2 regions of the Stenotrophomonas sp. GD03680 genome follow, and region 2 is predicted to be linked to the other one. Evidence: riboswitches for the same ligand, from Rfam matches in the RefSeq annotation. Region 2 holds a riboswitch; the other holds the start of a gene.

Region 1 (16,175 bases), on a different contig from region 2:
GAGATCGTGATCATGCCCTGCAGCGCGTCGAGGCCACCGGCCAGCAGCAACGCACCTGCGATCAGTGCGATGCCCACACCCCAGGCCAGCTTGCGCTTGGCGGGCGGGTCGCCTGCCTCGTCGGTGGACATGCTGGCCAGCACCAGCACCGCCGAGTCAGCCGAGGTCACGAAGAAGATCATCAGCAGAACCAGCGCGATGCACGACAGCAGCAATGGCAGCGGCATGCTGTCGAACAGGGTGAACAGTACGGTCTCATAGCCATTGCCCAGCGCCTGTACCAGGTCTGCATGGCCGAAGATCTGCGACCAGATCGCGGTGCCACCGAACACCGAGAACCAGAAGAAGCCCAGCAGCGTCGGCGCCAGTACCACGCCCACCACGAACTCGCGCACGCTGCGGCCACGCGAGATGCGCGCGATGAACGAACCCACGAACGGTGCCCAGGAAATCCACCAGGCCCAGTAGAAGATCGTCCAGTCGGCGACCCACGTACTGGAGGAGAACGGTGACATGCGCAGGCTCATCGTCACCAGCTGGTTCAGGTAGGACCCCAGCGTCGTGGTGAAGGTATTGAAGATCGCGCCGGTCGGCCCGAGCACCAGGACCAGTGCCAGCAGCAGGGCGGCCAGTGCCAGGTTGAAGTTCGACAGCCATTTCACGCCGCGCTCCACGCCGCTGAGGGTGGAGGCCATGTACAACACGAAGGCGACGGCGATGATGGTCAGCTGCAGCGGCACACCGGCATGCACGCCGAACACGCGCTGCATGCCGGCTGCGATCTGGATGGTGCCGAAGCCCAACGTGGTGGCCACACCGATTGCCGTGGCCACCACCGCGGCAATGTTGACAATCCGTCCGATCCAGCCCCGATGATGATGACCGATGATCGGCTGCAGCATGTCGCTGACCAGCCCGCGGCCGTTGCGGTTGAACTGGAACCACGCCATTGCCAGACCGATCAGCGCGTAGATCGCCCACGGATGCAGGCCCCAGTGGAAGAACGCATAGCGCATCGCTGCACGTGCGGCGTCCATGCTTTCCGGTGCCAGTCCTTCCGGCGGCTTGCTGAAGTGGGAGATCGGCTCGGCCGCCCCCCAGAACACCAGGCCGATGCCCATGCCGGCGGCGAACAGCATCGACATCCAGCTGGCCCGCGAGAATTCGGGTTCGGCGTCTTCGCCACCGATGCGCAGGTTGCCGAAGCGGCCGAACGCCAGGTACATCAGGAACACCAGCGCCAGGAACACCACCAGCAGGTACAGCCAGCCGATGCCGCGGATGAGTTCGCCGAGGATGCTCTGCACCACGGCGTTGAAGGGACCGGGTGCTACGCCGGCAAGCAGCACCAGCAACAGGACCAGTGCGATGGAAACACGAAACACCATGAAGGAGCTTCTCCGATCAAAGGGATTGAGGGAGCGAGCAAATGCTTGCAGCGAGGGGCCGGCGGCACTCGAGCGCGAGCCGGGCAGGGGCCGCGATGGCGGCGATGCGTCATCGGTCGCAGCGACACGATGCGCGTGCACGTTACTGAACGCGACGTCATGGTTGCGTTAATTCATCAATGTCGCGTGACGCGCAGCTGCCCTGTAGGCTCGCCCTGTTGCAGGACTTCTATGGTCTAATGCCGGCAAGAAGCGGGGGTACCGCGGCCATCGGCCACGGTTGAGACAGTCCCTTGGAACCTGATCCGGCTCATACCGGCGTAGGGAAGCTTTGCAATGCAACCGAACCCGGACGCGGCCCAAGGGCCGTCCGCGTGCGGGGGCAGTGCGCCGCCGCTTCGTCCCTGACCCTCCTGGACGATGCCCGATGAACGCACAGCTCTCCGCCCTGCAGCAACAGGCCCAGCAACTCTCCGAATCCGTGACCCGGCCGATTCCCGGCTCGCGCAAGATCCATGTCACCGGCTCGCGCCCGGACCTGCGCGTGCCGATGCGCGAGATCGCACTGAGCCGCACGCCGACCCTGTTCGGCGGCGAAGAGAACGCGCCGGTCACGGTGTATGACACCTCCGGCCCCTACACCGATCCTGACGTGCGCATCGACCTGTCCGCGGGCTTGCCGGCCCTGCGCCGTGCCTGGGTCGAAGCGCGGGGTGACACCGAACAGCTTGATGGCCTGAGCTCTTCCTTCGGCCGCGATCGCGAGCACGACCCGAAGCTCGATGCGGTGCGCTTCCCGGCCCGCAGCCTGCCGCGCCGCGCCCGTGCGGGTGGCAATGTCACCCAGATGCACTATGCGCGCCGCGGCATCATCACGCCGGAGATGGAATTCGTCGCCATCCGCGAGAACCAGCGGCTGGACGCGATCCGCGATGCAGGCCTGCTGCAGCAGCATCCGGGCGAAGCCTTCGGCGCATCCATCCAGAAGATCATCACCCCGGAGTTCGTCCGCGACGAAATCGCCCGTGGCCGGGCGGTGCTGCCCAACAACATCAACCATCCGGAAAGCGAGCCGATGATCATCGGCCGCAACTTCCTGACCAAGATCAACGCCAACATCGGCAACAGCGCGGTGTCATCCGGCATTGCCGAGGAAGTGGAGAAGCTGGTGTGGGCGATCCGCTGGGGGGGCGATACGGTGATGGACCTGTCCACCGGAAAGCACATCCACGAGACCCGCGAGTGGATCATCCGCAACTCGCCGGTGGCGATCGGCACGGTGCCGATCTATCAGGCCCTGGAGAAGGTCGATGGCCGTGCCGAGGCACTGACCTGGGAGATCTTCCGCGACACGTTGATCGAACAGGCCGAACAGGGCGTGGACTACTTCACCATCCATGCCGGCGTGCTGCTGCGCTACGTGCCGCTGACCGCCAAGCGGGTGACCGGCATCGTCAGTCGCGGCGGCTCGATCATGGCCAAGTGGTGCCTGGCCCATCACAAGGAGAATTTCCTCTACACGCACTTCGAGGACATCTGCGAAATCATGAAGGCCTACGACGTGACCTTCTCGCTGGGCGATGGGCTGCGCCCGGGCTGCATCGCAGACGCCAACGACGCGGCGCAGTTCGGCGAGCTGGAAACGCTGGGCGAGCTGACGAAGATCGCATGGAAGCATGATGTGCAGACGATGATCGAAGGTCCCGGGCACGTGCCGATGCAGCTGATCAAGGAAAACATGGACAAGCAGCTGCGCGAATGTGGTGAGGCTCCGTTCTATACGCTGGGGCCGCTGACCACGGACATCGCGCCCGGCTATGACCACATCACCAGTGCCATCGGCGCAGCGATGATCGGTTGGTTCGGCACCGCGATGCTCTGCTACGTGACGCCGAAGGAACACCTTGGCCTGCCCAACCGCCAGGATGTGCGCGACGGCATCATGGCCTATCGCATCGCCGCACATGCGGCCGACCTGGCCAAGGGGCATCCGGGCGCGCAGGTCCGCGACAACGCATTGAGCAAGGCGCGCTTCGAGTTCCGTTGGGAAGACCAGTTCCACCTCGGGCTGGACCCGGAGAAGGCAAAGGAATTCCATGACGAGACGCTGCCCAAGGACGCGCACAAGCTGGCGCACTTCTGCTCGATGTGCGGGCCGCACTTCTGCTCGATGAAGATCACCCAGGACGTGCGGGAGTACGCCGAGGCCGGAATGAAGGAGAAGTCCGAGCAGTTCCGCGCTGCGGGCGCGGAGGTCTACCAGCAGGGCTGATCGGACTGGCGTCGCCGGGCGTGCCCCGGCGGCGCTGCATCGCGCGCCTCACGCGCATCCCGTTATCCTCCGCCCATCTTTCCGGGGAAGGGACGCCATGCCTGTTGCCGTGACCACCCGCTGGCTGGCCATCGCCCGCCGCCATCCGTCCGCGTGGCTGCTGGGCGCGCAGCTGCTGGCGGTGATGCTGTATCCCGCGCTGGACGACACGGCCGCCGGCCGCGCCGCATTGGGCATGTTTGGAATGGCGGTGCTGGGCCTGGCGTTGTGGGTGGTCCAGCGCAGCCCGTTGGGTACATGGCTGGCACTGCTGCTGGCGATTCCGGCGGTGGTGTTCTCCATCGCCGGCGCGCTGCTGGACCGCGCCGCGCTGGTGACCACCGCGCAGCTGCTGGAGAGCCTGCTCTACTTCTATACGGCCGGCGCCCTGATCGCCTACATGCTGCAGGACCACAAAGTCACCCGCGACGAACTGTTCGCCGCCGGCGCCACCTTCACCTTGCTCGCGTGGGCATTCGCCTTCGCATTTGGGGTGTGCCAACAGTGGTATCCGGGCAGTTTCCAGGGCAGCAGCGAGGGACCTCAGCGAAGCTGGATGGAGCTGCTTTATCTGAGCTTCAGCTTGCTGTCCGGGGTCGGCCTCAGCGATGTCGTGCCGCTGCATCCGCAGGCACGCGCACTGGTCATGCTGGAGCAGTTCTCAGGCGTGATGTACGTGGCTTTGGTGGTTTCGCGGCTGGTCGGATTGACCATGCTGCGGCGGTTCTGAAAATGAATGGCAGATAAAAATTTCGCGCCCGAAAGGGCGCGAATGATGGTGCGAAGTTATGTGAATGCGTCGGCGAGAGAGAGCCTGATGTCGACCACGCGATAGGCGAGGTAACCGGCATAGGCTAGTATTCGCGCGCTCCATTGTTTTTGCGGTATGCGCCGATGCTTTGTGCGGAGTCTGGCTTTTCGCTGTTCCCCGTTGGGGACGGTATCGAAGGCGAACACTGCCCGGAAACTGTCTCTACTGTTTAGCAAAAAATGAACCGCAGCGAAATCCAGCCCACCGAATCTGATCGGATCCGGATTGGCGAATGTGTCGTCACTTTGTCCTCGCGAGAGGTCGAAGTTGCCGGCGCGCGTCGCCCGCGCCGGCTGACGCCGAAGGCGCTGGGCGTGCTGCGTGTGCTGCTGCGGCAACCCGGGCGCGTGGTCACCCGCGAAGAACTGTTCGCCGAGGTGTGGCCCGATACGCTGCCCACCAACGATGTGCTGACGCAGGCGGTCACCCAGCTGCGCAAAGCCTTCGCCAACGACGATGACAACGGCCAGGCGTATATCGAGACGATCGCCAAGACCGGCTACCGCCTGCGCGTGCCGGTGCAGGCCATGCCCGAGCCCGAAGCGGAACTGGCGGTCGATGCCGAAGGCGCGGCTGGCGATTCCAACGCGGTCGTGGAAGTGCACACGCCAGCCCCGGAGGACATGCGACGCCGTCGCTGGCGCTACCTGCGACGTCGATTGCTGCTGGTGCTGGGCCTGTTGATGCTGGCCGCACTGCTGGTGATGACGGTCCTGCTGCTGCGCCGTGCGCCGGCCAGCTCTCCGGTGGAGGCGGCGGTGGAGAACGGCACGCGGGTGATCGGCAGCCCGCAGCGGCCCTATCGGCTGATCACCGCCACCGCAGGCTTCGAAACCTATCCCACGCTGTCGCCGGATGGTTCGCAGGTGGCCTACGAAGGTGCCAGCGAGGATGGCCTGGGCGGCGGTGCGATCAAGGTACAGACGTCCGGCAACGCGCCGGCGCGGCAGCTGCTTGTTCCTCCTGAGGGTGCGGTTGATCGCTTCCCGAACTGGTCGCCGGATGGACGCGACATCGCCTTTGCCCGCTTCTCCGCCGATGGGGGTTGTCAGGTGCTGATCGCCAGTGCGACCGGCGGCGCGTTGCGTCAGGCCACGCGCTGCGATGGCACCGAGCTGCTCAGCTTCGACTGGACACCCGACGGGCGCGGCCTGGTATTCGGCAGCATGGTGGGCCGCTATGCCCACCGCGGTATCCGAGTACTCGATCTGGCCAGCGGACAGTGGCAGCCGCTGCAGTACGCCGTCGATCAGGACGATTTCGATTACGCGCCGCGCTATTCGCCGGACGGCAAATGGCTGGTGTTCGTGCGCAACCCGCAGATGGGCGACCTGTGGCGGGTTCCTGCCGCGGGTGGCACGCCGGAGCAGCTGACCAGCGAGTCGGCCGAGCTGCGCGGATGGGCCTGGCTTGGCGACGGCCGCACCATCGTGTTCGGCCGCCGGGTCGACAGCGAGGTGCGGCTCTATTACCTCGACATCGAGCGGCGCACGCTGCGTGATGCCGGACTGGACGATGCGCAGTGGCCGGCGGTATCGCGGCATGGCGGCATGCTGGCCTTCGTCCATCGCCGTGCACAGTTCGGCGTGTTCAAGGTGCCGATGCAGGGCGGTGAACCGGAGCGCCTGTTTGCGTCCAGCGGCCGCGACGGTCAACCGATGGCAGCACCGGACGGTCGCCAGCTGGTATTCACCTCTGACCGCTCGGGCAGCTTCGCTCTCTGGTGGGCGGACATGCAACGCCCCGATTCGCTGCGGCCGATCGAGGGCCTGCGCCCGGAAGCACGGCAGGCCCCCGATTGGTCGGCCGACAGCCGGCAACTTCTGGTGGTTGGGCGCGATGCACACGGTCGCGCGGTGGTCTACGAGATCGCCCCCCGCGACGAGCGTCTGCAACCGCTGCCTGTGCCCGCCGAACAACCGCTGCAGGCGCTGTATGGCGCCACGCCCGAGCAGCTGCTGGTGGTCGAACGTGATGCCGACCAGCGTACGCGGCTCAGTCTGTTCGATCGCAGCACCCAACCCTGGCGGCGGCTGGCGAGCATCGACGGCGTCTCCCAGGTCCGCTTCGACCGCGCAGGCCGTCGGGTGCTGTTCACCCGCCTGGCGGCGGAGGGGTTGTGGGCGGCGGACGCGGCGCTGTCCCCGGACAGCGTGCGGCAGATCAGCGAGGACAAACCCAGCCGCTGGCGCTACCGCTCGTGGACGGTTACCGGCCACGACAGCATCGGCTATCTCGGCAGTTCCACCCGCTGCAGCACCATCCTCGTCCGCATCGCCGCCGGGCAGGAGGATGCCGGGCGCTGCCTGGACGCGCAGCGCTTGAGCGCGAGCAACGGACTCAGTGCCAGCGCAGACGGGACGGCCCTGTTTGTCGCTCTGGCAGTCAGTGATGGCGCCGACATCGGCGTGATGCGGCTGCCCGAAAAGGCGCCAGCGCTGTTCCCGGCCTTCTCCAAGATGTTGATGTTCAAGGGAAATGGGCCTTCGTAATTTTTTCGTCGGGATCTCGCCGCGAATTCGTGGCGATCTCGTCGGTCTTTCCTGACGCGGTGCCGCCTGATTGGGCAAAACGGAGGCCTGTACTTGGCAAATCCGTGGTGCACCATGCGTCAACTCTCACTGGCCGATCGTGGCCAATCCGTCTCCCTGGACAAGGCACTCGATGACGTCGTGCCGACCTGTCTGGGCGTGGCCCGGCTCGGCAGCCTGCAGACCGCGGGCAGCAGCTTCACCGTGTGGATGCAGGTGCGCGGCAGCTCCTGGGTGGAGGCCAAGGAGGGGCGCTTCCGCCTGCGCCACGGCGAATGGATCGCGTTCGAGAAGGAATCGCGCCCGCTGGTGCAGGCAGGGCGCAACGGGCTGTGCATCGGCCTGAACCTGAACGTGGAAGCGCTGCGTGTGCTGGCGGAAATGGCCGACTGCGGCCTGTACGCGGGCCGCGGCCGGATGGGCCGCAGTGACGCTCGCGTCGCGCTGCGCCTGTGGCGTGATGCCTTGGCCAGTGGCCACCCGGCGCAGCACCTGCGCCCGCTGCTGCTGCATCTGGCCGGCCTGCAGCGTGGATTGGCCGACAACGTGCAGCGCTGCCCTGGCCGTTCGCGCAGCCGCAAGCGCCAGGTGTTCGGTCGCATGCAGCGCGCCCGCCTCTATCTGGAAGGCAACAGCCACCGCGTCGTACGCATCGGCGAACTGGCCGAGCTGACCAACTTCTCCAGCTGGTATCTCTCCAAGACGTTCCAGAGCCTGTATGAAGAAAGCCCGCAGTCGCTTTCGGCACGGCTGCGCCTGGAGCGCGCCGCCGACCTGCTGCGCGACACCGACATGATGGTGGGAGAGGTCGCCGCGGCCAGTGGTTTCGACAACTGCTGCAGCTTCGCCCGGGCGTTCCGCGCCCGCTACGGGCAGTCCGCTTCGCGCTTCAGGGAAAACGGCGGCTTGCTCCCGCCACAATCCGCAAAGTCTCTGGTTGGTTCGCGCAAATACAGCGCTGCAACGCAATCGTAACGTGCTGGGGTGTTTTAACACGCTGCTAACACGTACCTTGGAGAGATTGATGAACGTTCGTAACCCCGCAGTGCGGTTCGGCCTGCTGCCGGCCGGCATTGCGCTGGCGCTGGCGCCCGCCTTCGCTTCCGCACAGGAAGCACCGGAAGCAAAGGGCACCACCGACCTGGACCGCATTTCGGTCACCGGCTCGCGCATCCGCGGCGCTGCCGTTGAAACCCAGCAGCCGATCGTCACCCTGAGCCGTGAGAACCTGGAAAAGCAGGGCTACACCTCGGTTGCCGACGTCCTGCAGAACCTGACCTCGGCCGGCTCCCCGGCCATCTCCCGTTCGGAGTCGCTGGCTTCGGGCGAAAACGTCGGTGGCTACTACGTCGACATCCGCAACCTGGGCGCGCAGCGCACCCTGGTGCTGATGAACGGCAAGCGCCTGGGCGCGACCACCGCCGGCTACCAGGATCTGAGCCAGATCCCGATGGCCGCCATCGAGCGCATTGAGATCCTGAAGGACGGCGCCTCGGCCATCTACGGTTCGGACGCCATCGCGGCCGTGGTCAACGTGATCACCCGCAAGCGCTTCGACGGCGCTGAAGCCAGCGTCTATGTCGGTCAGTACGGCAAGGGCGACGGCGACACCGAAACCTATTCGTTCACCCTCGGCAGCATGGGCGAGCGCGGCGGTGTCACCATGTCCGCCGAGTACTCCAAGCAGGATCCGGTGTGGGCGAAGGACCGTTGGTTCAGCCGTGACGGCAACGCCGGCCCGAACTACCCGGGTTCGGGCGCCAGCCCGATCAACCAGAAGGGTGGCTTCTGCGACCCGTGCGTCACCCCGAACCTGAAGCAGGGCGAGCCGGGCTATGTCGGCCCGAGCGACCAGCGCTGGTACACCCTGCGTGATGGCGGCAACCCGGCCAACCGCGCCGACTACCGTCTGGAAACCTCCGCTGACGCCGTCAATGCCAACCAGCAGATGATGGTGCAGACCGGTATCGAGCGTAAGTCGCTGTACGTCAACGGCAACTACGACTTCACCGACGCGATCTCGTTCAACGCTGACGTGCTCTACAACGAGCGCAACACCACCCAGCAGATCGCAGGCTATCCGTACCAGTCGGCATCCTTCGACACCCCGCTGTCGGCCGACAGCGCGTTCAACCCGACCGGTGAAGACCTGACCTTCCGCCGCCGTCTGTGGGAAGTGCCGCGCACCACCGAAAGCCAGGTCAAGACCCTGCGCTTCGCCCCGAGCATCAGCGGCTTCTTCGACTTCGCCGGCAAGACCTTCGACTGGGACGTCGGCGCGCTGTGGAACCGCAACGAAACCACCAAGCGTGGTCACGGCGACATGAGCCTGATCGCATCGGAACAGGCGCTGGGCGCTTCGTTCATCGGTGCTGATGGCGTCGCCCGCTGCGGCACCAGCATGTCCGATCCGCTCGCCACCAGCGGCTGCCGTCCGTGGAACCCGCTGCTGCCGTTCGGCGTTGCCGGTGCCGGTTCGCTGGCCGACCAGGCCACCCAGGACTTCCTGTTCCCGTACTTCACCGATACCGGTCTGACCAAGACCACCAGCTTCACCGCCAACCTGTCGGGTTCGATCGTGACCCTGCCGGCCGGTGACCTGGGCTTCGCCGTGGGCGTCGAGCACCGCAAGGAAGAAGGCCGCTTCTCGCCGGATGCCTTCGCACAGTCGGGCCAGTCCACCGGCCTGGGCGCGCAGACCACCCAGGGTGAGTACTCGCTGGACGAGGTCTACCTGGAACTGAACGTGCCGGTCCTGGCGGACATGCCGTTTGCCAAGGAGCTGACCCTGAATGCTGCGACCCGTTACTCGGATTACAGCAACTTCGGCGACACCCTGAACTCGAAGTTCGGCTTCACCTGGCGTCCGCTGGACGAGCTGCTGGTTCGCGGTACCTGGGCTGAGGGCTTCCGTGCTCCGACCATCGACAACCTGTACGGTGGCCTGAGCAGCAGCTTCGAGTCGTACACCGATCCGTGCGGCATCACCGCGCCGGGTTCGGTCAACGGCAACGCGGCCTGCTCGGCGGCGGGCGTCCCGGTCGGTTACACCCAGCTGGGCCAGGGCCTGATTCCGTGCACCTCGACCCCGTGTGCGACGCCGGACCAGTTCATCTCGGGTGCCAACCCGAACCTGACCCCGGAAACCTCCAAGAGCACCACCGTCGGCCTGGTCTGGAGCCCGCGCTGGGTGCAGGGCCTGGACATCTCGCTGGACTGGTACAAGTACGAAATCAGCGACATGATCATCGCTGACAGCGTCGACCGCATCCTGCGTGACTGCTACGTGCTGGGCGATGCTTCGCGTTGCGCCGCGCACACCCGTGCAGGCGATGGCCACATCAACGGCATGACCTACGGCCTGGCCAACCTCGGCCAGATGGAAACCCAGGGCTACGACCTGGGCATCAAGTACCGCCTGCCGGAGCTGGCCATCGGCCAGTTCGCGATCGACTGGCAGACGAGCTACCTGGCCAAGTACGACGAGCAGGGCCAGAACGCTGACGGTGACAACATCACCATCGGCCGTGTCGGTGAGCCGGGCCTGTTCCGCGTGCGTTCGAACCTGGGCCTGACCTGGTCGAAGGGTGACTTCGGCGTGGCGTACACCGCGCGTTACTACTCGGGCATGAACGAAGCCTGCGTGGCCAACCGTCCGTGCGACGACGCCGACCGCTACCAGAACGGTGAGAAGTCGCCGCTGCGCAAGACCGGCTCCAACACCTTCCACGACCTGCAGGTCAGCTGGAAGGCACCGTGGGATGCCACCATCGCGCTGGGCGCCAACAACGTGTTCGACCACAAGGGTCCGATCATGTTCACCCAGCCGAACTCGAGCTTCGCCTACTACGGCGGCTTCGACGTGGGTCGCTTCCTGTACATGAAGTACACCCAGCGCTTCTGATCCATCGAAGTGCGATAGCAGAACGAGGAGGGCGGACCGCAAGGTCCGCCCTTTTCGTTTCTGTAAGGGAATTCTGATCAGGTCGGGAAAGTGAGTGCGGTCACTGTCTGCTCTTGTCGCATTCAGCACAGTAGGTGCGTCCAATACCGGACACTGGGAGATGGATATGAAGCGCACGCTTTTCCGCCAGGTATCGGCCGCCGTCCTGATCTATGCAACGCTGGTGGGCTCGCTGTCCGCACAGAACATCATCGTCTGCGGCGGCGGTGTGTACTGCGAGCAACTCCGGCTGGAGTGCCTGGCCAAAGGCAGCGCCCCGGCCCTGTGCGAGCGTCAATGGCGTCTGTGCGTGCTGGACGCCTGTCCGCAGCGCTGAGAGAGAAAAAAGGGCGCGTCCGTTGGACGCGCCCTCATGCGAGGTGACGGCAGTCGCCTGCGTGCTGCTCAGGCGTCAGTGGGTGTCAGCCCCATCAGTGCATTGGCATGCTCACGCCACTGCGGCAATCGATTGAGTACGCCTGCGCGCTGCAGATAGTCCTCGTCAACGGGATCGCCGTTGACCAGCGCCAGCGCCACGTGCACCGCGCCGGTCACCCAGAAACTGCGGGTCGTGGCGCGTTGCGGCTGCAGGTGGAACGCCACCGCTTCGATGATCGGCATCGGCAGGCCCCACAGCCCCAGCAGGTAGGCGCCGGCTTCGGCGTGCCCGGGACGGAGGTCGCCGGCCAGCGCAGGCTCGCTGCGCTCGTTGCGGACGCCCGGCAACAGCAGGCCGATGTCAGCCAGCAGCGCCGCGGTGGCACCCAGTTCCGCACTGGAATCGGGCAGCAGGCGGGCGGCCAGGCGCGAGGCGAGCAGGGCGCGCTGCTGCAGCGAGTTGCGTTCGGCCGCAGACAGCGTCGGTGCCGAGAACACCTCGCTTGCCAGGACCAGGTCGCGCAGGGTGGACAGGCCCAGTCGGGTGACCGCCGTGCGCAGATCGGCGATGGTGCGGCCCTGGCTGAAGAAGGCCGAGTTGGACAGCTGCAGGACTTTCGCGGCGATGGCAGGATCGGCGGCGACCAGTTTGGCCACGTCGGCGCTGTCGGTATCGTCATCGTGTTCCAGGGCCTGGGTCAGGCTCAGGTACAGGTGTGGCGGCGAAGGCAGCTTCTCGATGCGGCCGATGGCATCACGCAGGCGCGGGCTGTCCAGCACCTCGCGCAGCTCTTCCAGGCTGGTCAAGGCCTCCAGCAGCACTTCCGGCGCCAGTGGCAGCGGCAGGAAGCGGTGGGCAACGCCGATCAGGCGCGCCGGTGGTGGCCGGTTGCCGTGCTGGGCATCGACCAGGGCGATACGGATGGTTTCCGGGCGCAGTGTCCGGATCTGCCCCAGCAAGGTGGTGGCATTGAGGTCCGGCAGCTGCGGGCAGACGATCACCGCGTCCACGCCCTGCGTCGCCACTGCCGTCATCGCGGTGTGGCCGTCGGCGGCGGTCAACGGCTGCCAGTCTTCCCCAAGATCGGCAATGAATTCGGTCAGCTCGGCCGGCAGGCTGGCTGCATCTCCAACAAGCAGAATACGCACGACACAATCCCCTGGCTGTCTCGACGCTGGATGTCGACGACGTGTGAAGTGACGCAATTTACCTAATACAGCACCCGGAGTGCTGTGCCGTGGTGTTGAAACGTGACCCGCATCGCTCCGGCAGGACACACCGGAGCGACGCGGTTCAGGATCAGGCCTTGCTGCCTTCCAGGTAGCGCGCGTGCGCTTCGACCAGGATCTGCTTGGCTTCCGCCGCGCCGCCCCAGCCGTCGAGCTTGACCCACTTGCCCTTTTCGAGGTCCTTGTAGTGCTCGAAGAAGTGGCCGATGCGCTCCAGCCAGTGGCTGGAGACCTGCTCGATGTCCTCCACGTGGGCATAGCCGCTGAAGATCTTGGCGACCGGCACGGCCAGGATCTTCTCGTCGCTGCCAGCCTCATCGCTCATCTTCAGCACGCCGACCGGGCGGCAGCGCACCACCGAGCCCGGCACCAGCGGCAGCGGCAGCACCACCAGCACGTCGGCCGGATCGCCGTCGCCGCACAGGGTGCTGGGCACGTAGCCGTAGTTGCACGGGTAGCGCATCGGGGTCGACAGGATGCGGTCGACGAAGATCGCGCCGGTTTCCTTGTCCACTTCGTACTTCACCGGCTCCGAGTCCTTCGGGATCTCGATGATGACGTTGATTTCTTCCGGCGGGTTCTTGCCGGGCGAGACGAGTTCCAGACCCATGGTCGTGCTCCAGGTGGGGATGTAGGCGGATAGCCCTCCATTTTATGCCTTTGCAGGCCGCTGTGCAGGTGGGGCGACCCCTACAGGCCGCTGCGCAGGTGGACGACCTGCGGCGCCCGCCTTGCCCGATGGGCCCGGAAGGCCGGCCGGCGCAGGCTGCTGGCTCGTTCCCTGGGAGATATCCGCCATGTCCTGGACAACCCGCTGCTGCGGCACGTTCCTGTTGTTCGCAACCCTGCCGGCGCTGGCACACGCCAGCCATGTCGACCTTGTCGACTACCCCTCGCCCCAAGCCAACTGGGACCGCTTCCACCGGTTGCAGGCGTCGCTGGTGCGCGAGTTCGACGGCATCTGCGCCGACACCTTCTGCGAAGGTGAGTACAGCAACTACCGGGTACTGACGTTCCGCTGCGCCGTTCAGGCCGACGCCGGTACCGTACGCCACTGCGCCTGGGGCATCGTGGCCAGCGAGCTGCGGGTCGAACCGGTCCGCGGCGAAGTGCAGGTGGACAATGCGCGCTGGATCTGCCCCGTCACCCTTGGGGAGGGGATTCCGGTGGAGGTGTTCCACGCGACGCTGGAGCAGGAGGAGGGCGCGTTCGAGCCCTTCCCCGGAACCGATGTGACGGTCTTCGACACACTGCCGACCTGCCTGGGGCGGCCGGGCAATGCCGGGGGGGCCGCCTGATGCGCGCGCTGAAGAGGGTTGTTCTTGCAGGCCTGATGGGGCTGGCCGGCGCGGCACACGCTGCGCCGGCCTATGTGGATGCACGCCTGGTCCCCAGCCAGGCGGCTGGGTGGCAACGCTTCCTGGCGGTCGAACGGTCGCTGCGGCAGAGCTTTGACCACGTCTGCGGTGACACCTTCTGCGAAGGCGAATACAGCAATCTGCTGCCGATGCGGTTGCGCTGCTCTGTGCATGCGGCGAGCGGCGCCATCCAGAGCTGCATCTGGACCTTCGCCGGCAGCGCCACCACGGTGGCTGATGATGGACGGATCGATGTCGACCTGCGCAGTTTCGCCTGTCCACTGCCCGTGGCGACGGGAACACGGCTTGAGGACTTCCTGCGTGCGCTGGAGCAGGCCCCGCCCGACCGTGCGATCCATGTGACGCCGCCGGGCAGCCGCATTTCGATTCACGAAGGGCTGATCGGGTGCCTGTGATCGCCTCAAATGAGAACGTGACTGATTCGCATTGACGGTGTAGCATGCGCGGCGCCCTCCCGTCGTACCGGCTCCGCGCATGCCATCCAATGCCGCCACCCTCACCGAACTGCTGATCCGAGAGCGGCCGGCGCTGCTGCGCCGGGTGCAGCGCATCCTGGGGGGCGACCCGGGTGCGGAGGACGTGATCCAGGCTGTCTGGTTCAAGGCCCGCGGGGTGGGCAACGCCCCGTTGATCGACAATCCCAGGGCCTATCTGTACCGCCTGGCAGCCAACCTGGCGACCGATCATGGACGCGAGTCGACGCGCCGCAACCGCCTGTTGGCCGATCACTACCTGTGGGGACCGGACGAGGCTACGTCCACGTCCACCGAAGAGCAGGTGATGGCGCAGGATGAGCTGCAGCGTGTCCTCGATGCGGCCAGCCACCTGCCGGAGCCGACCCGCACCATCTTCCGGCTCAATCGGCTGCAGGGCCTGACCCAGGCCGAGATCGCGCGTCATCTTGGCGTGTCGGTCACCACCGTGGAGAACCACATCCGCGCCGCGTTGCAGCGCCTGGCCTGGGCCCGCAGCGGCCGCTGAGCGGACGCGCTTGGGGATGGGGCTGGCTCAAACGTCTTGATGGCTGGACTGTACCTGCGGTCCAGTTCCCTCTCCCCGCGCGTGAATATTCCTGTCCGCCAGCCAATGAGCCCGCCGAACACTTCTTCTCCCGCCGCCTGCGAAGACGTCGTGGCCGAACAGGCCATGCGCTGGATCGCATGGCTGGCATCGGGCGACATCACCGATGCTGGCATGTGCGAATTCGAAGAGTGGCTGGCGCAACCGGGCCATCGCCACGCCTTCGAGCAGCAGCGCACGCTGTGGCGCAGCCTCGGCCCCCGGCCGGCTGTCGCGTCTGCGGTGCGGCGCCGGCGTCAGCGGCTGCGCTGGATGACGGCTGCCGCTGCCGCCCTGGCGATGCTGATGGTCTGGCCCGAGGCGTCCCTGCGCTTGCAGGCGGACCACCGCAGCCGCCAGAGCGTCCAGCATGTGCAGTTGCCCGACGGCAGCCGTGCGGTGCTCGACGCGGACAGCGCGATCGCCGTGCACTTCGATGCGGGCACTCGGCGGGTCGATCTGCTGCGTGGCCGCGCCTGGTTCGAGGTGGTCGCCGATCCGCAGCGGCGCTTCAGCGTGGCCGCAGGCAACGGCGTGGTTGAAGACATCTCCACGGCATTCTCCGTGTCGCGGGTCGAGGAAGCGGTTGAAACCCAGGTCGGGCAGGGCAGGGTGCGCGTGGCCGCCCCGGCCGACAGTGGCTGGACCTATCTGCAGGCGGGGCAGCGTGCGCAGTACGGTTCCGCGTCCGGCGTCGTCCGCCTTAGCGATGTCGCTGCCGACAGCGTGGGTGCGTGGCGCCAGGGCGAACTGCTGCTTGAGCAGGCCAGTGTCGCCGATGCAGTGCATCTGCTCGGCCGCTATCGTGCTGGTCCGACCTTCGTGCAGGGCGACCTTTCGACCTTGCCGGCCGTGAGCGCCGCACTGCGTATCGATCGCCCCGAACAGGCCCTGGATGCACTCGCGGAGACGACGGGGCTGAGGATCACCCGCCTGCCGATGGGTGTGGTCATCGTTCACAGATGACGCCGTGTCACGTGTGGAGACGTGATCGGCAGTGATCCCCCTTGGGGCTGTGGCGCTGCCGTTCGTCTTACTCCACGAACGTACCCGCAGCCGCCACGTACGTCGCCGTGTCCACGCGTGCCGTGGATGACGCCGCGCCTGCGGCTCCGCTTTCCTGACAGGTTTCTCCATGTTCGATT
Region 2 (16,175 bases):
TCTCATGACTCATCGTGGCCAGGAAGCGTGATTTGGCCTCGGCCGCCTGTTCCGCCTCGATCTTGGCCGCCGCCAGCGCATCGGCCTGTGCGCGTGCCTGGGTCACGTCCACCCAGTAGCCGCTCCAGGTGACGGCACCGGCCTCGGTGACGTAAGGGTGAGCCTGGCTGCGTACCCAGCGCGCGGGCGTGCCGTCATCACCCGGCAGCAGGCGGAACTCGAAGGCCAGCGGCGCGAACTGGCGGGCCGCCTGGTCGATGGCCTGCAGCACGGCCTGGCGGTCGGTGTCCTCGATCCGCGCCAGCAGCGCCTGCGCATCCTGCTCGGCACGCTGCCGCGGAATGCCGAACAGTGCCTGCAGGTCGCCGGCGATGAAGGGGAAGGCCAGGCTGCCGTCCGCGTCGCGACGTGCCTGGTAGACCACCGCAGGCAGATTGTCGGTGACCTCGGCCAGGCGCTGCTCCAGATGGCGGCGACCGGCCACCTCCCGGCGCAGCCGCCAGTGACCGACGCCATGCACCACCGCCCCGGTCAGCAGCACCAGCAGCAGCGGAAGGCCCCAATGCAGCACGGTGTCCCAGTCCACGCCACTGCGATACTCCACGGCCAGCCAGTCGCCCCGCAGCGCCTCATGCTCCCGCGGTGACATCTGCAGCAGCAGGCGGTCGAAGGTGGTCGCCAGGGCGGCATGGCGACGGTCGACAGCCAGCGCCAGCTGGTCGCCGAATCCGGCCGGCGCAAGGATCTGCAGACGGCCCGGGAAGCGGTTGCGCAACAGGTGATCGACCAGGACCAGGTTGCCCACGTAGGCATCGGCCTCGCCATTGGCCAATCGCTGCAACGCCTGCTCGCCACTGCGCGCGGGAATGATCTTTGCCCGTGGCGCCTGCTGCAGCACGTAGCCGCGCAGGCGTTCCGGGTCGGACAGCAGCACGCGCTTGCCCTGCAGATCGGCCAGCCCCAGGATCGCCGGGCTGTCGCGCGTGCCGACGATCACGCTCGGCACGCTGATGAAGGGCTGGCTGAACACCCAGTCCGGCCCCAGGTAGCGCGAATCGGTGGGAATGCCCATCACCGCCTGCACCTCACCCTGCAGCGCCTTCTCGCGCACCTCGAACCAGTCGTGGCTGGTTTCCACCTCCAGGTTAGCGCCGACCTGGATCAGCCGCCGCAGGTACTCGCTGGTCAGGCCGCTGGGCTGGCCGTCGTCGTCGGTGAACGAAAGCGGCGCGGCATTGGGCGCGAAGGTGATCTTCAACGGCTGCTGCAGCACGCGCTTTTCGGCCTGGCTCAGGGCCAGCTGCGCCGACGCGGACCATTCCGGAGGCCGCAGCCAGCGCTGGGCCAGCGCGTCCCGCTGCGCCTGGCTGGTGGCAGCCAGCGCAAGATCCAATGCCTCGGCCAGCGGTTGCTTGCTGTTGGGGACGCCGAAGTGCGCCCGCTCCGGCGGCAGATCGCTGGGCCGCAGCAGCACCACTCCCTTCAGCTGATGGGCCGCGATCAGCTCGGTGGCGACATAGGCATTACCGATATAGACGTCGGCCTTGTCGTCTCTGACCATCTGCAACGCCGCCAAAGTGCCATTTGCGACAAGTTGTCGAGCGCGTGGAAATCGTGCACGCACCTGCGGTGCGGTCAGGAAATCCTGCTCGATCACGACGCGCAGTCCGTCAAGATCCGGCATCTCCGAAGCACGCAGGTCTCCAGGTCGTCCGACCACCGCCAGCGGCGCTTCGACATAGGCCGAGGTGTAGACCATGCAACGGGTTCGGTCGGCACTCAGGCCGATGTTCATGACCACATCGATCTCGCCCCGGCATGCCGCGTCCAGCACGGATGTCCAGTCCGGATAGCGGCGTGCCTCGACTTTCACGCCCAAACGACGAGCCAAAAGCGACAAGTAGTCCGGTCCCAGGCCGACCTGCTGGCCTTCGTGGATCGACTCGAAAGGGGGCCAACCGCTGTCATACTGCCCGACGACGATGCGAGGGTGCGCGGTCAGGTATTCGCGTTGCAGGGGACTCAACGGCAATGGGCCGGGCGCGAGTTGCGCCCAAGCGACGGCAGGACCCAACATGGCCAGCAGCAGGACCCGCCCGCGAACAGCCCAGCTACGCATCGGCGTTGATCTCCTAGAATCCTGCCAGGAGCCGCGATGGTCGCGGCCCGGCGTGCCCGGTGGTCATACTAGAGCATGAGCTTGCGCATCATCATCGCAGACGACCACCCCGTGGTCCGTATCGGAACCCGCGCCGTCATCGAGTCCAGCGGCGTTGGCCAGGTCGTCGGTGAAGCCGACAGTGCCCAGGCGCTGATGGCGCTGCTGACCAGCCAGCCATGCGACCTGCTGGTCACCGACTATTCGATGCCCGGCAGTCCCCAGGCCGATGGCTTCGCCATGATCGGCATGATCCGGCGCCGCCATCCCGACCTCAAGGTGCTGATGCTCAGCGTTTCCAGCAACCTGGCGATCCTGCGCATGGTGCTCGACAGCGGCGTGCTCGGCCTGGTCGACAAGAGTTCGTCGATGGACGAGCTGCCGCAGGCGATCCAGGCGGTGAACCGCGGCCAGCTCTATATCAGCCGCAGCCTGCGCGAGCGGGTCGAGGCCGCCGGCAGCTGGCGCATGCGCGAAGGCGACGGCAAACCGCTGTCGCCGCGCGAACTGGAGGTGCTGAGGTTGCTCGGCACCGGCATGACGGTGAAGGAGATCTCGGTGCAGCTGCACAAGAGCGTCAGCACCATCAGCCGGCAGAAGGGCGATGCGATGCTGAAGCTGGGCCTGAAAGGCGATGCGGAGCTGTTCGACTATCTGCGTGACGGCAAAATCTGAATCCTGTCCATCCGGCCATTGAACTTTCAGGCAGGCTTCATGCCGCCTGACGCTAGATGAATACGCACGCCGCCCAGTGGCCCACGCAATGTTCCGGCAATCTCCGGGCGCCAGCGTGGTCACTACGGCAGCCAGGGCGCCCGCGCCCTCCCTGCCCACCGTGGCATGCCCCTACAGGAGAACCGAACATGCTCAGTACTTCCGCTCTCAGCTTCCGTGGCGTGGCGATGGCCCTGGCCCTGCTGGCCGGTGTCGCCGTGGTCAGCGACGCCAGCGCCATGTCGAGGAAGGACAAGCGCACCGTCGTCGGTGCGGTGGTGGGCGGCGTCGCCGGCCACCTGATCTCCAATGGCGATCCGGCCGCCACCGTCGGCGGTGCCGTGGCCGGCGGCGCGATCGGCAACCTGACCACCCCGGACCACCCCGGACCGCCACGACCGTCGTTATGACCGCCGCTACGACCGCGGCTACCAGCGCGGCTACGACCGGGGCTATGGCTATCGGGACCGCGGTCATGACCGCCGCTGGCGCGACAGCGACCGCCGCTACTACCACGACCGCGGTCGCCACCGCGGCTGGTAACCCTCGCCGGCACTGCCCGGCATCACCGGCAAACGGGCGGGTCGATGACCCGCCCGTTTGCGTCCGGGCCGTCCATGGCGTTGAATGCGCAGCCCTGGATGACTCCTTTGCCCCCGGCCCCCGCATGACCTCCACCGCCCACCGCGTGCAGGGCCTCAACAACGATGAGGTCGCTGCCGACTGGCCCGCGATCGATGCAGCCGAGGTTGCCTGGCTGGCCCGCCGTTATCCGGTGCTGGACGCGGACAGCGCCCTGCGTTGGCACAGCCCCCGGCCGTTGTCGGCCGCCGCGCTGGTCGAGGGTACCCGCGGCCGGGTGTTCATCAAGCGCCACCACCGCAGCGTGCGCAGTGCCGCCTGCCTGCAGGAGGAACACCGCTTCATCGCCCATCTGGACGCTGCCGGCGTGCCGGTGGTGAAGGTTCTGCCCACCGCCGGAGGCGACAGCGCCATCGAGCATGGGCCTTGGACCTATGAACTGCATTCACCGGGGGTGGGTGACGATCTGTACCGCGACGCCGCCTCCTGGACGCTGCTGACGGACATCGCACGGGCGCGTTCTGCCGGACGCATGCTGGCCCGGCTGCATCAGGCCGCCGCCAGCTACCACGCCCCGCAGCGCAGCACGCATGTCCTGGTGGCACGCGACGAGCTGATCCGCGCCGCCGACCCCATCGGCGCGCTGGAAGCGGGTCTTCCCGACCGCCCGGGACTGGCGCGCTACCTGGCACGGATTCCGTGGCAGGCGCAGCTGCGCCGCGACGTCCTGCCCTGGCATGCCGGCCTGGCCGCGCGCCTGCCCGCCGAGCCGCCGCTGTGGGCGCACAACGACTGGCATGTCTCAAACCTGCTGTGGCGCGGCGACGACGTCAGCACCGTGCTGGATTTCGGCCTCGCCTCACCCACCAGCGCGCTGTTCGACCTGGCCACCGCGATCGAGCGCAATGCCGTGGCCTGGCTGGAGCTGGAGCGGGGCCATGAGGCGGTGCGCATCGACATCGCGCTGGCGCTGCTCGACGGCTACCGCGAAGTGCTGCCGTTGTCGGCCACCCGCCTGCACCTGCTGGCGGACCTGCTGCCGATGGTCCACTTCGACTTCGCACTGTCCGAAGTGGAGTACTTCGAAGGCATCACCGGCTCGACGGCGAACGCCGATGTCGCCTGGTATCCCTTCATGCTGGGCCATGCCGCGTGGTTCGCCAGCGCACCCGGCCAGGCCCTGCTGCAGGCGCTGCATGCCGCCGCCTGAAGGGCATCGGCTCGCAAATCCCTGCCATCTGTAGTGAAATAGCGGCCTGAAGCGGGGGTGCCTGGATCTGCAGGCTGAGAGAGTCCCTTGGAACCTGATCCGGTTTGCACCGGCGTAGGGAGCTTTGAGCCGCAACCACACCCCCGTTCCGGGCCGGTGCACCTGCGCGCCGTCGCTTCGTCTCCCCTGTTGTCCGAAGACGAATCGAATGAACCGCTGCCTGCGTCCCACCCTGCTCGCTCTCGCCCTCTGTGCCGCGCTGCCACTGCATGCCAGCGAGGCTGGAGCCTCCCCCGACCTGGCAGCCGACAGCGGCGAACGTTCGCCCACCGAGCTGGCAGCGGTCCGCGTGCAGGCCGGCAGGCCGGCGGCCGACAGCGCGCGGGTCAGTGCATTCGGCGCCGGCTCCTGGAAGGACACCCCGGCCTCGGTGAACGTGCTCGAACGCGACTACCTCGACCGTCGACAGGTGCGCTCGTTGTCCGAACTGGCCAGCAACGACGCCTCGCTCGGTGATGCCTACGCGCCGGTGGGCTACTACCAGAACGTCGCCATCCGCGGCTTCGCGCTCGATGCCGCCACCGGCTACCGCTTCAACGGCCTGGCCATCGCCGGCGAACAGCGGCTGGCGCTGGAGAACGTGCAGGCGGTGGAGATCCTGAAGGGTGAAGCCGGCCTCGCCGCGGGGGTGATGGCACCCGGCGGCATCATCAACTACATCGGCAAGCGCCCGGCCGAAGTGCGCACGGCTACCCTTGGCACCGATTCGGAAGGCTCGCGCTATGCCGCCGTCGATGTCGGCCACTGGATCACGCCGCGTTTCGGCATCCGCCTCAATGCCGCCTGGGAGGGCAGCGAGTCCTACGTCGAGCACGCCGACGGCCGCCGCAACTTCTATTCGCTTGCAGCGGACTGGCTGATCGGTGAGCGCGGCAAGCTGGAAGTGGACGCCAACTACCAGACCAGTTCGCAGCGCTCGGTGTCCGGTTACCAGCTGCTGGGCGCACGGGAGCTGCCTCGTGGCGTCGACCGCGAGCACCTGCTGGGCTATCAGCCGTGGCAGCGCCCGGTGGAGATCGCCAGCACCAACATCACCGCCGTACACACCTACGACTTCAACGAGCGCTGGCAGTCGCGGCTGTCGGTGGGCCACAGCCGCTCGGTGATCGACGACAATGTCGCCTTCGCCTATGGCTGCTACTACGCCGACGCATGCGCTGACGGCAGCGTGCCCGGCAACTACTTCGCCCCCAACGGCGACTACGACATCTACGACTACCGCAGTCCGGACGATACGCGCCGCAACCAGCAGGCACGTGCCGAGCTGCGTGGCCGCTTCGACACTGGCAGCGTCGGCCACCAGCTGACGGTCGGCGCCGACACGTTCCGCCGCACGGTGGACAGGCGACCGAGCGTCAACGAGTACGTAGGCAGCAGCAACATCCACGACACGCAGGTGCCGGTGTACGAGCCCTCGCCGCTGATGCCCGGCCCGTCCGCACGGCGCCTGGACAGCCGCCAGACCGCCGTGTTCGCGCTGGACCGCATACAGTTCGGCGATGACTGGCAGTGGCTGGCTGGTGGCCGCTTCGTCCGCCTGGACGAGCGCGCGTACGACAAGCGCGGCACGCCGCAGCGGCACAGCCGGCTGTCGCGCTTCCTGCCGCAGACCGCGCTGGTATGGAAGGCCACCGACCAGCTCAATGCGTACGCCAGTTATGTGCGCGGCATTGCGCTGGGCCAGGAGGCACCGTTCTGGACCTCCAACGCCGATGCCTTCCTGCCGGCGGTGCAGTCACGGCAGCTGGAAGCCGGCGTCAAGTACGTGCCAGCTGCCTCGCTCACCCTGGGCGCCGCGCTGTTCCGCATCTCGCAGCCCTACCAGTACGCCATGCCGGATGACAGCGATGCCGGTTACACCTTCGTCGAGCGCGGCACGCAGACCCATACCGGCCTGGAGCTGACCGCCAACGGCCAGCTGACCGATGCGCTGCAGATCGTCGCCAGCGCCAGCGTGCTGCAGGCGCGTGCACGCGATACCGGCACGCCGGGCCAGGAAGGCCATCAGCTGGTGAACGTGCCGAAGGTGCGTGCCAGTGTGCATCTGGCCTACGCACTGCCGTTCGTGCAGGGCCTGGATGTCACCGGTGGCTGGCGCTATGCCGCCGCCAATGTGGCCCGTGCCGACGGCGGCGTACGCGCGCCGGACTATTCGGTGTTCGATGCCGGCCTGCGCTTCCGCCACCGCGTGCATGAGCGCGCCGTGACCTGGAACCTGTCGGTGGACAACGTGTTCAACCGCTTCTACTGGCGCGACACCGGCAGCAGCGGCGGTGACTACTACCTGTTCCCCGGCGCACCGCGACAGGCACGCCTGTCGGTGACGTTCGCGCTGTGAGCGGCGCCGTGCTCGAGTGGACCGCCGCGCTGTGCAGCGTGCTGGGCGTATGGCTGATGGCGCGCCGGCGGCTGGCAGCGTGGCCGGTCGGCCTGCTGTCGGTGGCGCTGTACGGCCTGGTGTTCGCCGAGGCCAGGCTGTACTCCGACACGCTGCTGCAGGTCGCCTTCGCCGGCTTCCTGGTCTATGGCTGGATCAACTGGCGCCAGCACGCCGCCGATGAGGGCAGCATCCGCATTGTGCCGCTGGCACGCAGAAAACTGCTGCGTGACCTGATCATCGGCCTGTGCGGTGGCGTGGCGCTGGGCACGGTCATGCACACCTTCACCGATGCCGCGCTGCCATGGCTGGACGCGATGCTGACCGCCCTGAGCCTGGTCGGCCAGTGGTGGCAGGCGCGCCGCCATGTGGCGTGCTGGTGGGTGTGGATCGGGGTGGACGTGGTCTATGTGGGCGCGTACCTGTTCAAGTCGCTGCACGTCACGGCCGCGCTGTATGTGTTCTTCCTGGGGCTGGCGGTATTCGGCCTGCGCGCCTGGAGTGCGGCGGCGCGGGAGCGCGAGCTGCTGCCGGCGCGGTAGTGCCGCGCGGTACACCTCACTTCGGCTGCAGCACCAGCCCCAACCGCAACGGCTGGCGCATGTCGGCCGGTGGCGCCGACGACAGCGGCGCCGACTGCAGCGTCGCGCCCAGATCCGCGTCCGCCTGCGCATCGCCGAGACTGTCGAATTCCAGTTTCGCGATGCGGCCATCGGCTGCGATCCAGAGGCTGACCGGCAGCGGCGTGGGCACCTGTGGGTGCGCCTGCAGCCAGGCCAGCACGCGCTGCACCTTCGGGTCCTGCTCCTGCTGCAGGCGCTGCTGCAGCTCACTGCCTGCCGTGGCGGCGTAGGCCATCCAGTGCGGTGGAGCCTCATCGGCCGAGACGGCCCCGGCGCCGCCCAGCGCCAGAAGGCCGATCAGCGATGCCAGCGGTCGCCACCAGCGGCGACGGTCGGCGCGAAGTACGGATTCCATGGCAGCACCCTCATGCAGTCGTCCAGCGCTCCATCGTCGGCGGCGCGGATGACAGGCAGATGGCGGGCAGGCATTACCCGCCCAGGTCGGCCAGCACCTTGCGCGAAGGCGCGAAGAAGGTCACGCCGGTCATCGCGGTAGAGAAGTCCAGGATGCGGTCATGCAGCGGCGCAGGGTTGCCGATGAACATGCGCTCGAGCATCTTCTCAATCACCCACAGGCGGCGCGTGTAGCCGATGAAGTACGTACCGTACTCACCGCGCCCCGGATTGGCGAAGGGCATGTTGTCGCGCAGGATGTCGTGCTCGCCGTCGGCGTCCTCGATGGTGCACAGCGTCTTGTGCGACTTCTGCGCGTCGGCCGGCGCATCGTCCAGCTCGGTGTTGTCGTGCTTGGTGCGGCCGATGATCGCCTCCTGCACCTCGGTCTTCTGCGCGCGCCATGCGTCGAGGTTGTGCAGGTACTTCTGCACCACCACGTAGCTACCGCCGGCATGGGCCGGATCCTCGTCACCGACGATCGTGGCTTCCGGCAGCGACAAGCCTTCCGGATTGGCCGTGCCGTCCACGAAATCGAGCAGGTCGCGGCCGTCGAAATAGCGGAAGCCGGCCACCTCATCGACCGTCTCCACCGCATCGCCGAACGCCATCAGCAGGTTGCGCTCGAACGCCACGATCAGGTCCATCGTGCGTGCCCGGATGTGGTACAGCAGATCGCCCGGGGTGGACACCGCGGTGTGGGTGGCGCCCTTGATCTCGCGGAACGGATGCAGTTCGCGCGGCGGCGTGCTGCCAACCAGCGGCTGCCACACACGGTGGCCGATCGCCACATTGCAGGTGAAGGTCCGTTCGATCTCGCGGATGGCCGTGTTCTTGATCAGGTCATCGGTGCTGGCCAGCACGTCGCGTACCTTCGCGATCGAGTCCGCATCATCCTTCACCTTCAGCACCAGGAAGGCGGCCGAGTGGGTCAGCGGCGCAGTGATCTGCTGCGGCTCGTTGTCGAGCGTGTGATTGAGGGCGGTGATCGGTGCGGGCTGGGAATTCACGGCAGTTCCTGCGGGCTTGAGGCGGGCGCATCGCGCATGGTGCAGCGATGTGCGGGCGATCATAGCGGAACGGCTTCCGCTGCGACGGAGCGGTTCTCAGTCGCGCGCCTGCCGCTTGGGGCGCAGAAAAGTGAAGCCCGGCGCTAGGCCGGGCTTCGATGGCGTGCGGGAGAGAGAGAGAGTCACACGCCAGTTACACGCACTAACGACAGAGCGTTTCTTACCAGGTGAAGCGCGGGCCGACGAACCACTCGCGGTCGCCTGCCTTGGCCAGCTTCACTTCGCCACTCAGGCCCCAGTTCTGGTTGAACTTGGCGGTGGCACCGACACGGCCGTAGAACTCGCCGTCCGGGTTGTAGCCGTGCTTCTTGCTGAAATCTTCGTAGCCGGCCAGCGCGTAGCCTTCCAGGTACGGGTTGAACGCGGTGCGCACGCCCACTTCAGTGGAGTAGCCATTGAAGTCCAGGCCGCGCTTCTCGTCGTACTTCTGATAGGCCACGCGGGCCACCAGGTCGGTGTTCGGTGCGATGCCGTAGTTGTAGCCGACACCCAGGCGCCACTGGTCGACGTCATTCTTGAAGCGGTCGGTTTCCTGCGCGCTGTAGTCGCCGAAGATGTGGAAGTTCGGGTGGACGGCCACCGAGCCCTTCACGCCCCAGCCATCGGCGTCGCCGCCCTTGGCATCGGTGTTCACGTAGCCGCCTTCAACGTAGTTGTACGACAGGCCATCGGCAGCCGATGCAGCGAACGGCAGGGCAGCCAGCAGACCCAGGGCAAGCAGCGAATTCTTGTTCATCGGGACACACCTTTAATTATTTTGGTTTCGTCGACCGCCTCCCGGGAGGGGGAGAGAGGAGAGGCGGTCGACAGGTGTGAATTATCCGTTTGTTGGCGAAATCAGCCCTGAATATTGAACTGACCGGTACATGAATGAAGTTGCTGTTCAGGGAACTCTGGAGCTGGTCGACAGTAGCCATGCCCCCATAGTTCGTGCCGATTGCACAAACTATGGGAGCAATCACCTACACAGACTATAGGGACAAATGCGATCTTGGATCAGAGTCCTCTGCTCGCTGGTCCCAAGCTCGCCCAACTTGGCGGGGCCTGACGGCGAGGCTTGACGGTCACGCGCCGAGCGTACGCCATCGGTGATCGGATGGCCGAGTCACCAAAGCTACCTGAAAAGTGACGCCCTCAGCCGGGTGGACGCCGGACGAGTAGTATCGATCGGCCCAAAAGGGGGCTAGTCGGTGGCTGCGCTAGTAGCGCCCGTCGAGCAAGCGGCCACCGTCGTTTTCGTATTCCTCAGATTCATTGCCGGTGGCATCAGCCGCTTGTGAGGCGGCTTCTTGCGCTTGCAGATCGGCGTACTTCTGGCGATCTTCGACGAAGGCTTCGCATCCTTCGATGAAGGACTGAGAGGTGCCGCCACACTCCAGCGCATCAGAGACGTCGTTTGCCTGAGCCCACGCAAAGCCGGCTTCATGACCTGAGCAATCCAGCGTGCAAGTGTAGTTTCCGCTGTCTTCTATGGCGTAAGGATCAACATTGCTGAGATCAGCCCCAGCGCCGTCCCTGTCGGCTCCGTATTCTTCGTACGTCGCTTGCCTTGCATCTTCTGCTGCGGCAGCGGCAGCTTCTGCGTTAGCTTCGTAGTCGTTGTAGTCGCCACGGCGCCCGCAGGCGGCGAGAAGCACAGAGGCGGCAAGCATTACTTGAAGTCGCTTCACACTGGCCCCCGTTTAGCTGCCAATGAACGAAACCAGAAAGAGGAGCGTGGATCGAGAGTACGCCGTACTGAGCTACGCTTAAGGCCGCGCCGTCAGATCGACGTCCAAGGCAGTGAGAACAGGCTAACTGTCAAAGCACCGCCCTGCAGTCAGGGCGAGCTGTTGGGTTAGATCGGCAAGAGGGACGTCGCCACAATAGAGAGACGCGAGCAGCCCTGCTTCACTACTCATGGCTACCTCAGCACTTCGTACACTTGGTGGGCCGACCGCACTCGAGCCAATGTCTCAGCCCACTTTTCCGGGTGTATTGGGGCAAGTACCATCGGCCTGACTTCGGTCCAGAGCTCATGAATCCCGCGACGGACCATAGAGAGATTTTTTACATAAGAGAGCGCAAGAAGTTCAACTTCTGCGTAACCCTCCTTGACACAAGCAGACAGCTTTGAAGCACTAGCCGGAGACTCGCCGTCGTCGGCAGCTGTCCTCCGCTTCGCTCTAATTAACTGCTCCGGAAGACCAAAGATGAATGCCAGATCGGGAACTACCCTCAAGACAAATATTCGCGAGCACTTGCACTTGCCAGCACTACTAGCTCCGATGGCCTGTGAAACCTCCATCTCTATAAGTGACTTGCCCTCCATCCACATGAGCAACAACTCTTGAAGCCGGGGTATAGCCCACTGACCTCTCTCTTGGTCCGAGCTAAGTCGCGCAAAGTCTTTTTCAAAGAGCCCCTCAAGATTCCCCTTCCTCACTAGCTGCGGAACCAATGAGGGGTCTTCTGCAAGCCAGCCAAAGACCCATTCGACCCACTCTTTCACATTCGCGAACTCATCTGGGCAGCTCCTCTGCATATGGCTTTCCAAGCCCCTGATGACAACGGGCTCAACTCCCGTTGAAGCCGCCAACTTGTCTATCCAGTCTGGATTTTGCTCAGCACCGAATTCGTCCCTGAACCTAGCTACCGCCTGGGAGCTCAAGTCCACCCAATCTTGGATCCCCCGGGCCCTTGATGAGAAGGCCCCCATCGTTCTTCCAAGGTACTCGCGAACAGCGGATCTAGAGGACTCGCGATCAAAGGAAATTGGGAGTCTTCGAAGCATGTATCGGGCAGTTTCATCCAACTCGACTGTAGATTCATGCATCCGGTCAAGCACTCGAACAAGCGGATCCTCAACTGCCAAACATTGGTCGCTCTGAGAGAAGACCTGCCTTAGCTGATTCCAATAACGGCTGATAGTGTTGGACTGACCGTCGAAACGCATAACCCTACCGGGGACAACTAGGACGAAGCCGAATGAATTTTCCCCCGCCCGCCCGGCCCTTCCTGCTGCGTTCAGTAGCTCATGGGCCTCCAGGGTCCCCATTCGCTCAGAGTCCGCGTCGAATCTCTGATCACTGGAGATGATGACGACTTGGCTTGGCAGGTTCATCCCCTGTGCCAGGGTTGACGTCGCTACGACAACATCAACGCCATCTGGCCGCCTGTAGAGTGATTCGTGAAGGGCCCTCTCCTGCGGAAGTAGGAGGCCATGATGCGTAAGGGCCAGACTTCTCAGATCGAAGCCTTCGCCAACGTCAGCATACAGAGCACTACGATCGCCCAGCTCGGTGAGTGCCGCGTCAAAGCTCTGCCGCTCAGATTGATTCAATACAATTGCTCGTGCTGGGAGAGCATCTGAAACCTTCTTTGCGATGCTGGCTGCCCATGGGATGGTTTGGGTAAAGACCAGGGTCTTCAGAGTGTCGCTTGCAGAGCGTGTAGCCGCACCGATGGCAACTTCTGCCGCAACTTCAGTAGAGTTAGGGGTAAGGTACCAGTCCGACGTGCGTGTACCAGCTGCACCCAACTTGACATTTCTGTCTAACAGCGGAACGAGGAGGTAATCACTTATATTATTGGTCATCCACGTCTGCTGGAGCCCCATAAAGCCGTAGGGCTTGACCTGCAGTTGGCGCTTTACCGAGGCAGGAGGTGCCGCCGTTGTTCTGGCCTCTGCTGCTGCGGCTAGTATAGCTTGGCTCGATGCGACCTCCGTAGCTTGGTAAAGCACGACACCACGTACCTGCCGAGTGGGCTTCCAGTTCAAATCCAGTGCAAGGCATGACCTGCTAGTTAGGCTCTCAACCCATGCCGCCACTTCTGAAGCATTGCTGACCATTGCGGACATCAACAGAAGATCTGCAGTAGGGGCCGCAAGCGTGAAGTTCAGTAGACATACCATCGCATCGATGGATCTCCTGTCACGGCCGACTCCCGAAGAGTGGATAAGGTGGAACTCGTCGAACACCAGAAGACCAACTTCAGCGAACGCAGCGGACTCGTATCCGAGTAATGCCAAGCAGCGCTCAGGAGTCATCACGGAAATTTCGGGAAGCCCTTCGTCGGCGATGTCTTCAACAGAATCCGAACTCCGTTCCCTCTGAATTTGTCCAGATGGGAAGACCGACCCCAAAGAACGGGCGACCTGATCTACCAGCGCAAGCGTCGGCGCGAGGAATACTACCTTTCGGCTCGCCAGCAGCGCACTTGCGATCTTTAGCTCAGATAGCGTGGATTTGCCTGCGCCAGTTGGAAAGCTGACTACGGATGAAACTCCATTGTCGAGATAGCCTCTACGAACTGCCTGCAGGTGGTTCTTCCAAAGATAGGGCCTACTTCCTGCAATCAAACCCATCTTTTCTCGCCACCGGTCCCCCGGAACTCCTGACGGCGGATTGATCGATACGAGCGAGGATGCTCGGAGCTCTTTTCCGGCCCCCAACAGCAAAGTTGCTAGATGAAATGGCCCTGGGTAAGTGCTTTGTGAGGCTACGGATCCATTGGAGAAATTAGACAAATCTGTAGTTCGAATGGATAGCTCGGCCACACGTGCAAAAACTTCATCGCTGCTCCTGGCAAGATCAGGTCTTCCCATTAGCTCGTTCGAAAGAAGTCTGACCCCGTCCAATATCATGACGTAGAGAGCGGTGGCGCCCAGGCCAATTCTAGGTGAAGGGCTCTCCATCCACCCTCTTGTGGAGTTGCTCATGCTGGCCACTGTCGCAAGGTCACCTCTGATGAGGCGTCGAAGCGCGTCGATGAGCACCGAACTTACACTGTCGGAGCCCTCTGGTGGAACCATCGTCTTGGTCATCTCCACTGCGTCCGCATGAGCCTGCGCAATGAGAAAAAGCAGCGAAGAGGAGATGCCCGCCGGTATAGCATCTAGCCTAAGCTCCGAACTGGTAGACGCTTCCGCAGAGAGCGCCTCGGCTTGAAAAACCACATGATGCGCGGTCCCGGCCACAAACGCAGCGGATCTCCTAGTGTCAGACTCTGGAGCCAAGGAGACCAAGGACTCTTGTACGAACGCAAGCCTTCGCATCTCGTCAATTAGGCTTTCGATGCCGTGGTCAGCCTCTTCACCACTACGGAGCCTAATTCGCGCGGCAACGATCTTTGTGTACGCCGCGGTTAGCTCCTTCGCCAAGTCTCGAGACTCTAGCCCTTGAAGGCTGGGGGCGGAGGCTATTAGATCCAACGTCTCTCGATCAAACACTCTTAACCCCTGAATCAAGACTGGCGATGACTTTTCCGGCTAGCTCTTCCATCCAACCCCGCAGGTCGGCGACATGAAAGATGTCTCCTCTGCGTCGGCTCATGTCGCCTTTGACAGCTTCGTCATAGTCCATGAAGAGTGAGCTCAATCCCCGCGGAGATGCATGATAGTCTCCAACCGTAATCGATGCCTTGAACACTCTGGCTTCTCTCCAAATGATGTTCTTTACTGCATCGGTGGCGTTTGGATAGCCAGAACTCTTGAGTAGGGAAACCACTTCCGCAGCAACCATGTTCTGACGGGATCCAGACTCCAGCTCGCGAAACTCTGGCCACACCTCATCTCGAATCACTTCTCGAGGATGCTCTGTCGCCTTGTCTTCGAAGATTACGACATGGCTAATTCCGTTCTCATCTGCCTCAACTTGCAGGCCGTCCAGCCCTTTGTGGGCGAGAATCATATGTGGTGTTCGGATAGCTGAGTTTGCATTGAGTCGATGAGCACATATCCAGGACATGACTTGGAAGAACCAGCCATCGCGGTGGTAGGGGCTTTCTGCGCTTGCAGTGACGAGTTTAACGGCCTCCGACCTGGCGATATCGTCTGCTTCCACTTGTGGAATTCCGGCAGCCTTCAGTATTTCTGCCAAATGATCAGCTTGACCTAAGGCGACTATGGCGATCTGAACTGCCAAGAGGTCTGCATCCGGAACCGACCACGCATTGCCCTCGCAGAGCGAAGGCACCGTATATGGTGTCGTCTCAATCGCCATCTCCAGCCGCCCCTATTCAGCTTCGCGTTTGAACGTTCTTCACCAGACGTATACCACACGCTCACAGTGATACCGGCCCCCGTGGCGATCTCGCGATTGCGCGCCTCACCCTACCCGTCATGTCCCTTCAGGCGGCTGACACCTGTCACTGGTTCGGAAAGGCTCCGGCGCGAATAGTAGGCGTCACCGCCCCGCACCACTGCGCCGGCACTCACCCAAGGGGACCTGTCATGAGCCTGTTCCAGCAACTCCTTTCGCATACTCCGATCTGGGTCTGGGTGCTGATGGTGTTTCTCATCACCCGGGGCATCGCGGCCATGAAGCCCGGCGAAACCTCGTTGCCTACGCTGGCGATCGTGCCGGCGGTGTTCGCGGCATGGGGGGTGTGGTCCATCAGCCACCGCTACGGCGCATCGTGGTCGGCCTGGGGCGAGTGGCTGGTCGGCGTCGGCGCAGGAACGGGCCTGGGTTGGCTGTTGCTGCGCCGGGCGCGTGTAGCCATGAACAGTGCGACGGGACGGCTGTGGCGCAGCGCGGATTACAGCCTGCTGCCGCTGCTGCTGATCACATTCCTGGTGAAGTATGGCTTCGAAACGGCGCTCGCAGTGTCGCCCGCGCTGAGCGCCAACGCAGCTTTCAGCGCTGCTTACCTGCTGCTGTCCGGTGGTTTCACCGGCATCTTCATCGGCCGCTACTGCCGGTATCTGTCGGCGGCTCGCCTTGAGGGGAGCACTCGGATGGGGGCTGCGGGCTGAGGCTGGCGTACCCGGGAGGCGGCGCACGGCGCCGTCACCCGGTGCCGGCTGCGGTCGTCGCCCCTGCGGCCTGCGCCAGCACTGCCGCTGCAGCGTCGCCCTTGCGCTCGCTGTAGCGATCCACCAGGTAGTCCGCCCGGCCCCGCGTCAACAGGGTGAACTTCACCAGTTCCTCCATGACATCCACCACCCGGTCGTAGTATGGCGAGGGCTTCATTCGTCCGTCCTCATCGAACTCCTGCCAGGCCT

What was found. Region 2 has a riboswitch for thiamine pyrophosphate ahead of N5J29_RS05255 (TonB-dependent siderophore receptor). Riboswitches for the same ligand answer to the same signal wherever they lie in the genome.
Region 1: another riboswitch for thiamine pyrophosphate. It lies ahead of thiC (phosphomethylpyrimidine synthase ThiC); the one in region 2 lies ahead of N5J29_RS05255 (TonB-dependent siderophore receptor).

Annotation. Positions count from the first base shown of each region.
Region 1 is NZ_JAOCKC010000022.1:422-16,596, forward strand. It holds gene N5J29_RS16250 (BCCT family transporter) at 1-1,388, opposite strand, end outside; TPP riboswitch at 1,633-1,733, shown strand; gene thiC (phosphomethylpyrimidine synthase ThiC) at 1,816-3,660, shown strand; gene N5J29_RS16260 (ion channel) at 3,758-4,429, shown strand; gene N5J29_RS16265 (winged helix-turn-helix domain-containing protein) at 4,690-7,002, shown strand; gene N5J29_RS16270 (helix-turn-helix transcriptional regulator) at 7,117-8,016, shown strand; gene N5J29_RS16275 (TonB-dependent receptor) at 8,066-10,945, shown strand; gene N5J29_RS16280 (hypothetical protein) at 11,112-11,321, shown strand; gene N5J29_RS16285 (HDOD domain-containing protein) at 11,390-12,511, opposite strand; gene ppa (inorganic diphosphatase) at 12,663-13,202, opposite strand; gene N5J29_RS16295 (hypothetical protein) at 13,390-13,890, shown strand; gene N5J29_RS16300 (hypothetical protein) at 13,890-14,366, shown strand; gene N5J29_RS16305 (RNA polymerase sigma factor) at 14,446-14,952, shown strand; gene N5J29_RS16310 (FecR domain-containing protein) at 15,058-15,996, shown strand; gene N5J29_RS16315 (TonB-dependent receptor) at 16,166-16,175, shown strand, end outside.
Region 2 is NZ_JAOCKC010000003.1:203,965-220,139, reverse strand. It holds gene N5J29_RS05275 (transporter substrate-binding domain-containing protein) at 1-2,119, opposite strand, end outside; gene N5J29_RS05270 (response regulator transcription factor) at 2,195-2,833, shown strand; gene N5J29_RS05265 (glycine zipper 2TM domain-containing protein) at 3,022-3,282, shown strand; gene N5J29_RS05260 (phosphotransferase) at 3,540-4,664, shown strand; TPP riboswitch at 4,708-4,802, shown strand; gene N5J29_RS05255 (TonB-dependent siderophore receptor) at 4,873-7,062, shown strand; gene pnuC (nicotinamide riboside transporter PnuC) at 7,071-7,643, shown strand; gene N5J29_RS05245 (hypothetical protein) at 7,660-8,079, opposite strand; gene N5J29_RS05240 (Dyp-type peroxidase) at 8,153-9,127, opposite strand; gene N5J29_RS05235 (Ax21 family protein) at 9,348-9,923, opposite strand; gene N5J29_RS05230 (hypothetical protein) at 10,387-10,839, opposite strand; gene N5J29_RS05225 (DEAD/DEAH box helicase) at 11,091-14,330, opposite strand; gene N5J29_RS05220 (hypothetical protein) at 14,392-15,171, opposite strand; gene N5J29_RS05215 (DUF6622 family protein) at 15,402-15,926, shown strand; gene arsH (arsenical resistance protein ArsH) at 15,961-16,175, opposite strand, start outside.